3 regions of the Negadavirga shengliensis genome follow, and region 3 is predicted to be linked to each of the others. Evidence: riboswitches for the same ligand, from Rfam matches in the RefSeq annotation. Region 3 holds a riboswitch; each other region holds the start of a gene.

Region 1 (3,261 bases), on a different contig from region 3:
TGGAAACGATGAACCTGTCCAGGTTAAAGATCAGCAATGCCCAAAGAATAGCCAAGGTGATTGTCACATAGATATTTTCAAAAACGGTAAACATCGCGTACCCCGCAGCCAGGCCTGCAAAAAGAGCGGTGAAGAACACTGTCCCGCCTATTCCTATGTATTTGTTGGATTCCGTAGGGCTTCGGTTTAACAGTGGCCGGTAGCCACCGGCACAAAACCAGAGAAAATTTTGGACAGATCGCATGGGGTTAAACAATTTATATATCCTGCATGATGTGTTTCACAAAGGTCACGCTAAACTTTAGAAGTAACGATAAAAAAGCAACTTCCTTGTACGGATATCCGATAACTTCCTGAAAAACAACAATAAAACTACCGCCAACCTTCCATAACAAAGTTGACGCCTGATGAAAACGCCAACACCACGTGTACATTTATCAACACCCGGGTGTTCGTAATCAGTACAACACGGCACCCTTTTTGACAGGCGGGGTTTTCAATATTGAAACAAAACCCCTAATTTCGGTACCGCTAAAAAAACAAAACTTTATGAAAAAGCCTGCCTCGCTGATTTTGATCTTAATTATCTGCCAATTTGCCGTTTTGGCCCAGGACCCTGAGAGGTTCGAAAAACAGGTGCAGGAGATCAACACCGATTTTCCCCACGACGAGCACGCGGGGGCAATATTGTTTACCGGAAGCTCCAGCGTCAGGATGTGGCGTGACCTTCCCGAGGATTTTCCTGATCACCAAATAGTCAATGCAGGTTTTGGCGGGTCACACGCCAGTGATTTGCTTTATTATATTGACGAGTTGATTTTAGACTACCAACCCAAAAAGGTATTTATCTATGAAGGTGACAATGATATTGCGGCCGGAAAGGACGCCCAAAAAATCATCGAAACCCTCAATCTCATTGTAACCCAAATCCAACTAAAACTGCCTGATTCCCAGATCATCCTGATCAGCGCCAAGCCCAGTATCGCCCGTTGGGAATTGGCAGAACAATACGTCGCCCTGAACCAGGAGATGAAAACCTACAGTGTGGTAAAGGAAAACGTCTCCTATGCTGACGTTTGGACAAAAATGCTGGACGAAGACAATAAACCGTTTACGGATATTTTTCTGGAAGATAACCTGCATATGAACAGAAAGGGGTATGATATCTGGAAAGAGGTAATACAGGAGTTTTTGTAGTCTTGAAGGGGAAATGCTTTTATTTTGGCAAAATCCCTCATTACATTTGGAATTCAGTTTTGGCTGCATTTACTTTGCATTCACATTTCAGGCAACTGATTTATAAAGAAGAGGCGAGAGAACAGGCTCTTGGACCCTCTGGCAACCTTCCGGACAAAGGAAAGGTGCCAAAACCTGCCCAATAAAGGGACCTATAAATTAGAAATTATGACAGCATACATTCTCTTTTCTTTTTTCGAACCCCCACATTCCAACCATTCTGCCTTGCCCTTTTATTTATTATTTGGGACAAATAATTGTATCCTATCCTTAAGAAAACATTTTACTGATGTCTTATAAGAATTTTGAAACACAAGCTATCAGGATCGCCGATTCGGCTTCCGACCAGAGAGAGCATTCCGCTCCCATATACCTGAGTTCCAGTTTTGTATTTGATTCTGCCGAACAGGCCAGGCAAATGTTTGCGGACGAAATTCCCGGCAACATCTATTCCCGTTATGCCAATCCCAATACCAGTGACCTGATCTCCAAAGTCTGTGCGGCAGAGGGTACGGAAACCGGCGTCTCCACCGCCTCCGGAATGGCCGCCATGTTTGGCAGCATGGCTGCATTGCTCAGCCAAGGTGACCATATTTTGGCTTCCCGGTCCCTGTTCGGATCCACCCATCAGTTGCTGACCAGGGTTTTTCCAAAATGGGGTATTGACCATACCTACGGCGATATTGTGGATATCGCCAACTGGGACAAACTGGTTAGGCCGAATACCAAGATGATTTTCATCGAAACCCCTTCCAATCCGGGACTGGAAATCATTGATCTGGGATATATTGCCGACTTTGCCAATGCCCATAACCTTATCCTGGTGGTGGATAACTGTTTTGCCACACCTTATCTGCAACAGCCTGCCAAATGGGGAGCGCATATCGTTACCCACAGCGCCACCAAATACATAGACGGGCAGGGCAGGGTGCTGGGTGGCTTGATTTTGGGTAAAAAGGAATTGATAGACGACGTACAATTTTTCATGAGACATACGGGGCCGTCTTTATCCCCCTTCAATGCATGGGTACTTGCCAAGAGCATGGAGACCTTGGCCGTAAGGATGGACAGGCACTGTGAAAATGCTTTGAAAATAGCTGAATACTTCCAACATAGCCAGGATATAGAAACGGTGAAATACCCCTTTCTCCCCTCCCACCCCCAGTATGATCTTGCCAAAAAGCAAATGCGGCACGGTGGGGGCATTATCACACTGACCTTGAAAGGAGGCTTGAACCGTGCCCAAAAGTTCATTGACCAGTTACAGATGATCACCGTCACCGCCAACCTGGGTGACAGCCGAAGCATCATCACCCACCCTGCCTCCACCACCCACAGCAAGCTGACCGAGGAAGAAAGAGAAAGGGTCGGGATACACAACGGCTTGGTGAGGCTTTCTGTGGGTCTTGAGCATGTGGATGACATCATTGGCGATATTGAGAAGGCACTGGTGCTATCCAGGTGATCTAAAGTGCGCCATCACACGGCATTCAACAAGGCTTTATTAACAGGATCTTGTTATAAAATTATCTCCCTTAAAACTAAGCTTATTCATTTTTATCTCAATTTCCCTTAAAATAATCGGAGAGCCCGACCATTTAAGGAGTTACCGTTACATCCGGTTGCACTTGGGGCCGACCGAAAAGTTGGAAACAGGATCATGGTGCGGCCATCCAAGACCGGGTTAATGAAAAACACTTGGGTCCAAGCCCCATACGGTCCTTTCCGCTGACCGCTCTATTTTGTTTGTATTTTTTTCGGTAAGGTGTAGCGTTATGGGCAAACCTACCGTCTACTATTTTAAAGCCGCTAAAAATAATCCCGACTATGAGAAACCCGTATGCACTTTTATCACTTTTCGCTGTTCTCCATCTCGCTGCCTGCGACTGGGGCGGATCTGCAGAAGAGGCCCTTACCCCCAATATCAGGACCTTACAGGGCTATGAAAAGGAAATGGTATTCAGCAGCTCCAAATTTGCACTGGACCTTTTTCACCAGCTCCAAAAAACGGAGGCAGTCAATCAA
Region 2 (3,261 bases), on a different contig from region 3:
AATAACTGTACCTTTACAGCCTGTTTTAGACCTATGAGAATTCTTTTCATTCAAATACTGGTAATGCTCAGTTTTCAGTATCTGCAAGCGCAGTCAGATCATACCAAAAGATCTACCTTGTATTTTATAGCGGGTTCTTCGGGCGCCAATGTACGGGAATTCAATGAAATGCTTCAGAACAAAGGTGTCTCGCCGCTCAGAAGCGGTTACAGTTCTACCGGGATGGGCTATCAATATAGGTTTAATGATTTTATATTGGGTTTTGAACTGTACCACAACAACGGACCTAAATCCCTTTTCAGAGAATATGAGATAGATCACAGGACGACCAGGTTCTATATGAACATCGGCTATTCGCTCACGGAGGAAGGCAGGTTTCACCTCGTCCACTACATGTCCATGGGGGGCGGTTATTTGAACTTTCAAATGCTGAAAGATGAACGTAGGATAGACGAACTGGGACCCTTCCTGCAAAATCCGTCTCAAGGGTTTGTGTTGAGAAAAAAAGACATCCAGAAAGGAACCCATAAAATGGGCGGGTTTCTTACCGAGATAGGTTTCCAGTTAGGGTATGACTTTGACTTGCCAGGCATGGAGGAGACCTTGGAACTCATGGCAAAATTCGGTTATGCTTTCAGCCCCTTCGAGGATTCCTGGAGTATAAACGGAATTAATTTTGACAATTTACAAAGTGGCGCCTTTTTCAGGATGGGAGCCGGAATATCCATGCCTGACCGGAGTCTTTTTTTTCCCGATGCGGCTTTGGGGGTTCATTTTTTCTATGGCATGAACTTCAGAACACCTACCCGGTTCAACGAACTGTTGGAAGCCAATGGTATGCAGCCTTTATCCAGGATTCCCGGCAACTTGGGTATCAAAGTTATCGGTGAAAACAGAAGAAGGATGTATGGTGTTGATGTGTTCAATATTGCCAATACGGGACCTGCCAATGAGCAATACGACCAAACCCTTAATAGTTTAAGACTGTACTTTAATTACGGCTACCTGTTGTTTAAAAGGAAAAACGTCGAGCTGGGCGGCCTGGGGGGCTTAGGATATGGAAATATCAGGTATACATTGGAACACAAGGTGAAACCTGACTTTCCCCTGCTTTTTGAGGAGCCGGATTTTGATGGCTATCTGTCCAATCGGGGTATAATGGCCAAACCTGAAATTTACCTGGCTTATGCCATGCCTTTGAACACAAAAATGTTTAACCTGGTTTATTCAGCCCATTTCGGTTATGAACTTCCATTAAGCCGATACAGGCTGGGAGGCCTTACCATGGCCAATTATATGTCCGGTCCCTATTTGCAGTTCGGGCTCGGCATCCGGCCCTGAAGGGGATGATTTTCGGTGGGGGATATCCTCAAGCTGGCTGTGGCCGAAACCGTTTTTACATGAACCATTGATCCATTACCAGAACAAAAACCCTGTATTCGAGGATAGTATTTTTTGGTGCCGACGCCGAGAAACAGAAAAAGTGATGTTGTTTTATTAACCCACAAAATGCTGCCGTTTCAAAAACCCAGGTGCAGCTGACGTCCCTTCTCCTCACAGATTAAAATTCGCATTTCGATAAAATGATCCGTATAAAACGAAAAAAATTTAAAGTTTTTTTTATATGGAGTATTTTTTCCACAAAATGATGTTAATTTTGAGATCGCTTATCGAGAAAGACGGAGGGAAGGGCCCTATGATGTCTTAGCAACCTGATTAACAAGGTGCTAATTCCCGTTCCGGAAATGCCGGATAAAGATGAGCCGCATAAGATATAGATATTCTATTTTTCTTCCCGGTTCATACTCGCATAGGCTTTTTAAATGACAACAGTATGCCGAACAGAACCGATTTATTGCTTAAGGAAATTAAAAAAAGAATTTTGATTTTGGATGGTGCCATGGGTACCATGATACAGCGTCATGCCCTTAAGGAAGAAGATTTTCGTACAGAAGAACTATACCAGATCAAAAAATCCCTGAAGGGGAATAATGATCTCCTTTCACTCAGCCGCCCGGAAATCATAAAAGATATCCATAGGGCATATTTTGACGCGGGCGCGGATATAGTGGAAACAAACACTTTCAGCAGCACTTCCATCGCTCAGGAGGATTATGGCCTAGGAGACCTCGCCTATAAACTCAATTATGAATCTGCAAAGATAGCCCGGGAAGTGGCGGAGGAATATGCAGATAAAAACCCTGAAAAACCCCGCTTTGTGGCCGGTGCCATAGGCCCCACCAACAGGACGGCATCCATTTCTCCTGATGTGAATGACCCCGGTTACCGCGCGGTCACTTTTGATCAACTGTCTGCAGCCTATCAGGAACAGGTAGAAGGATTACTGGACGGGGGCGTGGATATATTACTGGTGGAAACAGTGTTTGACACCTTGAATGCCAAAGCTGCATTGTATGCCATACAGGAAGTATATGAAAAAAGAGGCATACCGCTTGATCCCCTTGAAGGAGGTATTCCTATTATGGTTTCCGGAACCATTACAGACGCTTCGGGCAGAACCCTGTCCGGCCAGACCACGGAGGCTTTTTTGATTTCGTTGTCCCATGTTCCTTTGTTAAGTATAGGGCTCAATTGTGCATTAGGGGCTAAGGAACTCAGGCCTTATCTCAAAGTATTGGCGGAGAGGGCGCCTTATTATGTAAGCGTCTATCCGAACGCCGGATTACCTAATGAATTTGGCAAATATGACCAGGGACCGGGAGAAATGAAAGACCAGGTCAAAGAATTTATCAAAGAAGGTTGGGTGAATATCCTGGGAGGCTGTTGCGGTACCACACCCGATCACATCAGGGAAATTGCCGCTCTGGCGGCCGAATATTCCCCAAGAAAATTAAATCCTTCGCTTACTGAAATACAGTAGAATGAGTAGTTACCCAAACAACAACGTATTGCGGCTTTCCGGCTTGGAACCTTTGGTTTTTACCCCTGAGATCAATTTTGTGAACATAGGGGAAAGGACCAATGTGACCGGATCGAAAAAATTTGCCAGGCTTATCCTGAACGGAGACTATGACCAGGCCCTGGAAGTGGCTTTGGACCAGGTAAGAGGCGGTGCCCAAATTTTGGACGTGTGTATGGATGAGGCCATGTTGGATGGGGAGGCAGCTATGGTGAAATTTCTGAACCTTATCGCTTCCGAGCCCGAAATCAGTAGAATCCCCGTGATGATAGACAGTTCTAAATGGAACATCATATTGGCAGGCCTGAAATGCGTACAGGGAAAAGGCATTGTCAACTCGA
Region 3 (3,261 bases):
ATCAGGGAAGTCATGTATAACCTCGTCGTGCTCAGATATACATGATCAACTGTGTCAACATTCAAATACATCACAGCATACATTATCATAAAAGATGCCGTAAGCATGATTAAAAACTTCTGATAGTTGGTGTTTTTCATTTGCTATGGCTTTAGTTTTATCGAAATCCAAATATCTATTTGAGGTAAGGAAATATGGGTTTTATTCATGCAGGTTTAAGACGCAAAAAGTATGCCTCTTCCACGCCAGAGCAAGCTTTTCAATCAGCGTTTTACTGAAATAATAGCAACGGGGAAACCCGGAACAAACCACTCCCTATTTCCGCCATCCTATACGGAAATCGATATTCTCCGCTACGTGGCCATGTGTTTTCAAACCCACTCCTACACGCACCCCTTTAAAAATTTCATAACTTAAAATATACCTTTGAAAGAAAGTCCTATCAGGCTGATAACCAACCGGTTTTTGGATATACCATGTCATGCGTTGACTGAAATCAAACCTGCCGAAGAGAAAATGGTGGGAAAAATAGGTACCCAGGATAGCCGCGTTGCCGCTTCCTGAGATTTCATTGGCTGCGAGGTCCCAATTGATTTCCGCTCCCGCCCCTAATCCATTCACCCTGCCTATCCGGTAAATGCTTCCTGCAGATACACCAAAAGAAGGCTTCCTTCCCGGATTGACGGGATCATCTCTCATCGTACCAAAAAAATCCGCATGCCAAGCTACTTTTTTACTTGCTTTTTCGGCCTCATGGTCCGGCAAGTCCAGATCCCGTACCAAATAGGATATCCCTATGCCTAAGGTGGGAAAATTCATGCCTCTGTTGGGTTGCCTCTGACCGCCATTGGAAATATGGTTGTAATGAAGCGTAAGGCTACTCATCCAGCGTTCTGATAATTTGTAACTGATTTTCGGAGAAATAAACAACAGAAAACTTATGGGGCTGCTGAAAAAATTATTATCCGGGTTAAATTCTTCATCGTAAACTCTGGTAATATAGCTGATACCCATACCGGACCTTACAGACAGCAGCCAGTTCTTATTATGCCATATAACGGGTTCGAATGCCCCCGACAAGGACAAAGCGCTTCCCAGGATTTCGCGGTTATTGAAATTATGGTATGAAAAATCTATTCCGAGAAAATGATGGCAATGACATGCATGCCATGCATCCCTGCTTTTCTGCAATACATCAAAGCCCGCACGAAAGCCAAAGGGCTGGGAATCGGCCACTGGAATCAGATCTGTGGCATGGGCAACGATAATGCCTTTTTGCAGTTCCCCTGTCCACCTGGAGACCTTCTGGGCAGTAGCATGTGTTCCCAAATATAAAATCAGGAGCAATGAGAAAAAAGAGATTTTCAATTCATACATACCCTATCACACTGAAATCGTGGATATTTGTTTCAAAATTAAAAATTTTGGTGGCAAATTATTGCAAATAAGGCGAAAGAGCGCTTATTTTGCAGCATCCTTTTACTTTTTAAAGTATTTGGATTTATAAAGAAGAGGTTAGAGACAGGCTCAGTGATCCTCTGGCAACCTGGAAAATCCAAGGTGCCAATTCCTGCCAAGGGGCATTAAGGCCATTTGGATATATAAATTCTGAAGAGCATGGTTTCATATCACAAGCAAATTTCCCTACAAAACGTACCTTCCTGTTACAGGAATATTTCCTGCCTCATTCCTAGAATCTGTCATTTTGATGGCTGTATGTGTTTTTGAAACACTGCAAAAAACATATGGCCGTCGGTTGCTGCGGAAATATTTTTCAATGGAAAACAACTGTTCTAATTAATAAACCTCAAAACAAAACACAACATGTCTCAAAATTATCGTTTCGAAACTTTACAGATCCATGCGGGTCAGGAAGCAGACTCAGCTACCAACGCCAGGGCGGTTCCAATCTACCAGACCACTTCCTATGTTTTTAATTCAGCGGAACATGGCGCAAATCTTTTCGCTTTGAAAGAATTCGGCAACATCTACACCAGGATCATGAATCCTACGACAGATGTTTTTGAAAAAAGGATGGCGGCATTGGAAGGTGGTGTAGCGGCGGTGGCCACTGCTTCCGGCCAATCCGCACAGTTTTTGGCCCTTAACAATTTTCTGACTGTGGGAGACAACTTCGTTACCTCCCCGTTTTTATATGGAGGCACTTACAATCAGTTCAAAGTATCTTTCAAACGTATCGGTATCGAGGCGAGGTTTGCGAAAACGGATAAAGCAGCGGATCTTGAGGCGGAAATCAACGATAAAACCAAGGCTATCTATGTAGAAACCATCGGTAACCCTGAATTCAACGTGCCTGATTTTGCAGAGGTAGCCAATCTGGCAAAAAAATATGATATACCGTTGGTGGTTGACAACACATTTGGCGCCGGTGGCTTTTTATGCCAACCCATCAAACACGGCGCCAACATTGTGGTTTCTTCGGCTACAAAATGGATCGGGGGACATGGCAATTCCATTGGTGGTATCATTGTAGACGGTGGCAACTATAACTGGGGCAATGGGAAGTTTCCTCAATTTTCTGAGCCTTCTGAAGGTTACCATGGTCTTAATTTTTGGGAAACATTTGGAGACAACAACCCGCTGGGCCTGCCCAACATTGCATTTGCCATCCGGACCAGAGTAGAAGGACTCCGGGATTTCGGACCCGCCATGAGTCCTTTTAATGCATTTCTGTTGTTGCAAGGATTGGAAACACTTTCTTTAAGAGTTCAGCGAACGGCAGACAATGCCCTGGAACTGGCAAAATGGTTGGAGAACCACCCTCAAGTCAGAAAAGTAAGCTATCCGGGACTGCCTTCAAGCCCATATCATCAAACCGCAAAAAAATACCTTCCAAATGGCTACGGAGGTGTGTTGAGCTTTGAACTGGAGGGAGAAAAGGAGACCGCTTCTGCATTCATCAACAATCTGCAGCTGATTTCACACCTGGCCAATGTGGGCGATGCCAAAACACTGATCATCCAGCCATCAGCCACCACCCACCAGCAATTATCTGATGAAGAACAGTTGGCTGCGGGGGTTACGCCAACGCAGTTGCGGATTTCCTCGGGAATAGAGCATATAGAAGATATAAAAGCGGACCTCAGTGCTGCTTTTGACAAAATCAAATAATAAATATGAACCTTCAATCTCCGTATCTGATCGCTGAAATGACCCAAGAGATTTTCACTTGCAATGAAGACCTGGTACTGGAATCCGGTGGTACTCTCCCCGGATTTCAGATCAGTTATACCACACAAG

Evidence for each region. A riboswitch is a leader RNA that binds a small molecule or an ion and turns the genes downstream of it on or off. The one in region 3 is predicted to bind S-adenosylmethionine.
Region 1: it holds a riboswitch for S-adenosylmethionine, as region 3 does, so the genes downstream of both, ACFPFU_RS04815 (trans-sulfuration enzyme family protein) here and ACFPFU_RS09265 (O-acetylhomoserine aminocarboxypropyltransferase/cysteine synthase family protein) in region 3, are expected to answer to the same signal.
Region 2: it holds a riboswitch for S-adenosylmethionine, as region 3 does, so the genes downstream of both, ACFPFU_RS11820 (homocysteine S-methyltransferase family protein) here and ACFPFU_RS09265 (O-acetylhomoserine aminocarboxypropyltransferase/cysteine synthase family protein) in region 3, are expected to answer to the same signal.

The regions. Positions count from the first base shown of each region.
Region 1 covers NZ_JBHSJJ010000002.1:466,776-470,036, forward strand. Annotated here, with positions in the region: gene ACFPFU_RS04805 (DUF4407 domain-containing protein) at 1-244, opposite strand, end outside; gene ACFPFU_RS04810 (SGNH/GDSL hydrolase family protein) at 550-1,197, shown strand; SAM riboswitch class I at 1,295-1,397, shown strand; gene ACFPFU_RS04815 (trans-sulfuration enzyme family protein) at 1,526-2,701, shown strand; gene ACFPFU_RS04820 (serpin family protein) at 3,064-3,261, shown strand, end outside.
Region 2 covers NZ_JBHSJJ010000006.1:23,939-27,199, forward strand. Annotated here, with positions in the region: gene ACFPFU_RS11815 (hypothetical protein) at 34-1,341, shown strand; SAM riboswitch class I at 1,665-1,765, shown strand; gene ACFPFU_RS11820 (homocysteine S-methyltransferase family protein) at 1,835-2,881, shown strand; gene metH (methionine synthase) at 2,883-3,261, shown strand, end outside.
Region 3 covers NZ_JBHSJJ010000004.1:372,148-375,408, reverse strand. Annotated here, with positions in the region: gene ACFPFU_RS09275 (DUF305 domain-containing protein) at 1-140, opposite strand, end outside; gene ACFPFU_RS09270 (acyloxyacyl hydrolase) at 316-1,377, opposite strand; SAM riboswitch class I at 1,499-1,608, shown strand; gene ACFPFU_RS09265 (O-acetylhomoserine aminocarboxypropyltransferase/cysteine synthase family protein) at 1,825-3,132, shown strand; gene ACFPFU_RS09260 (homoserine O-acetyltransferase family protein) at 3,138-3,261, shown strand, end outside.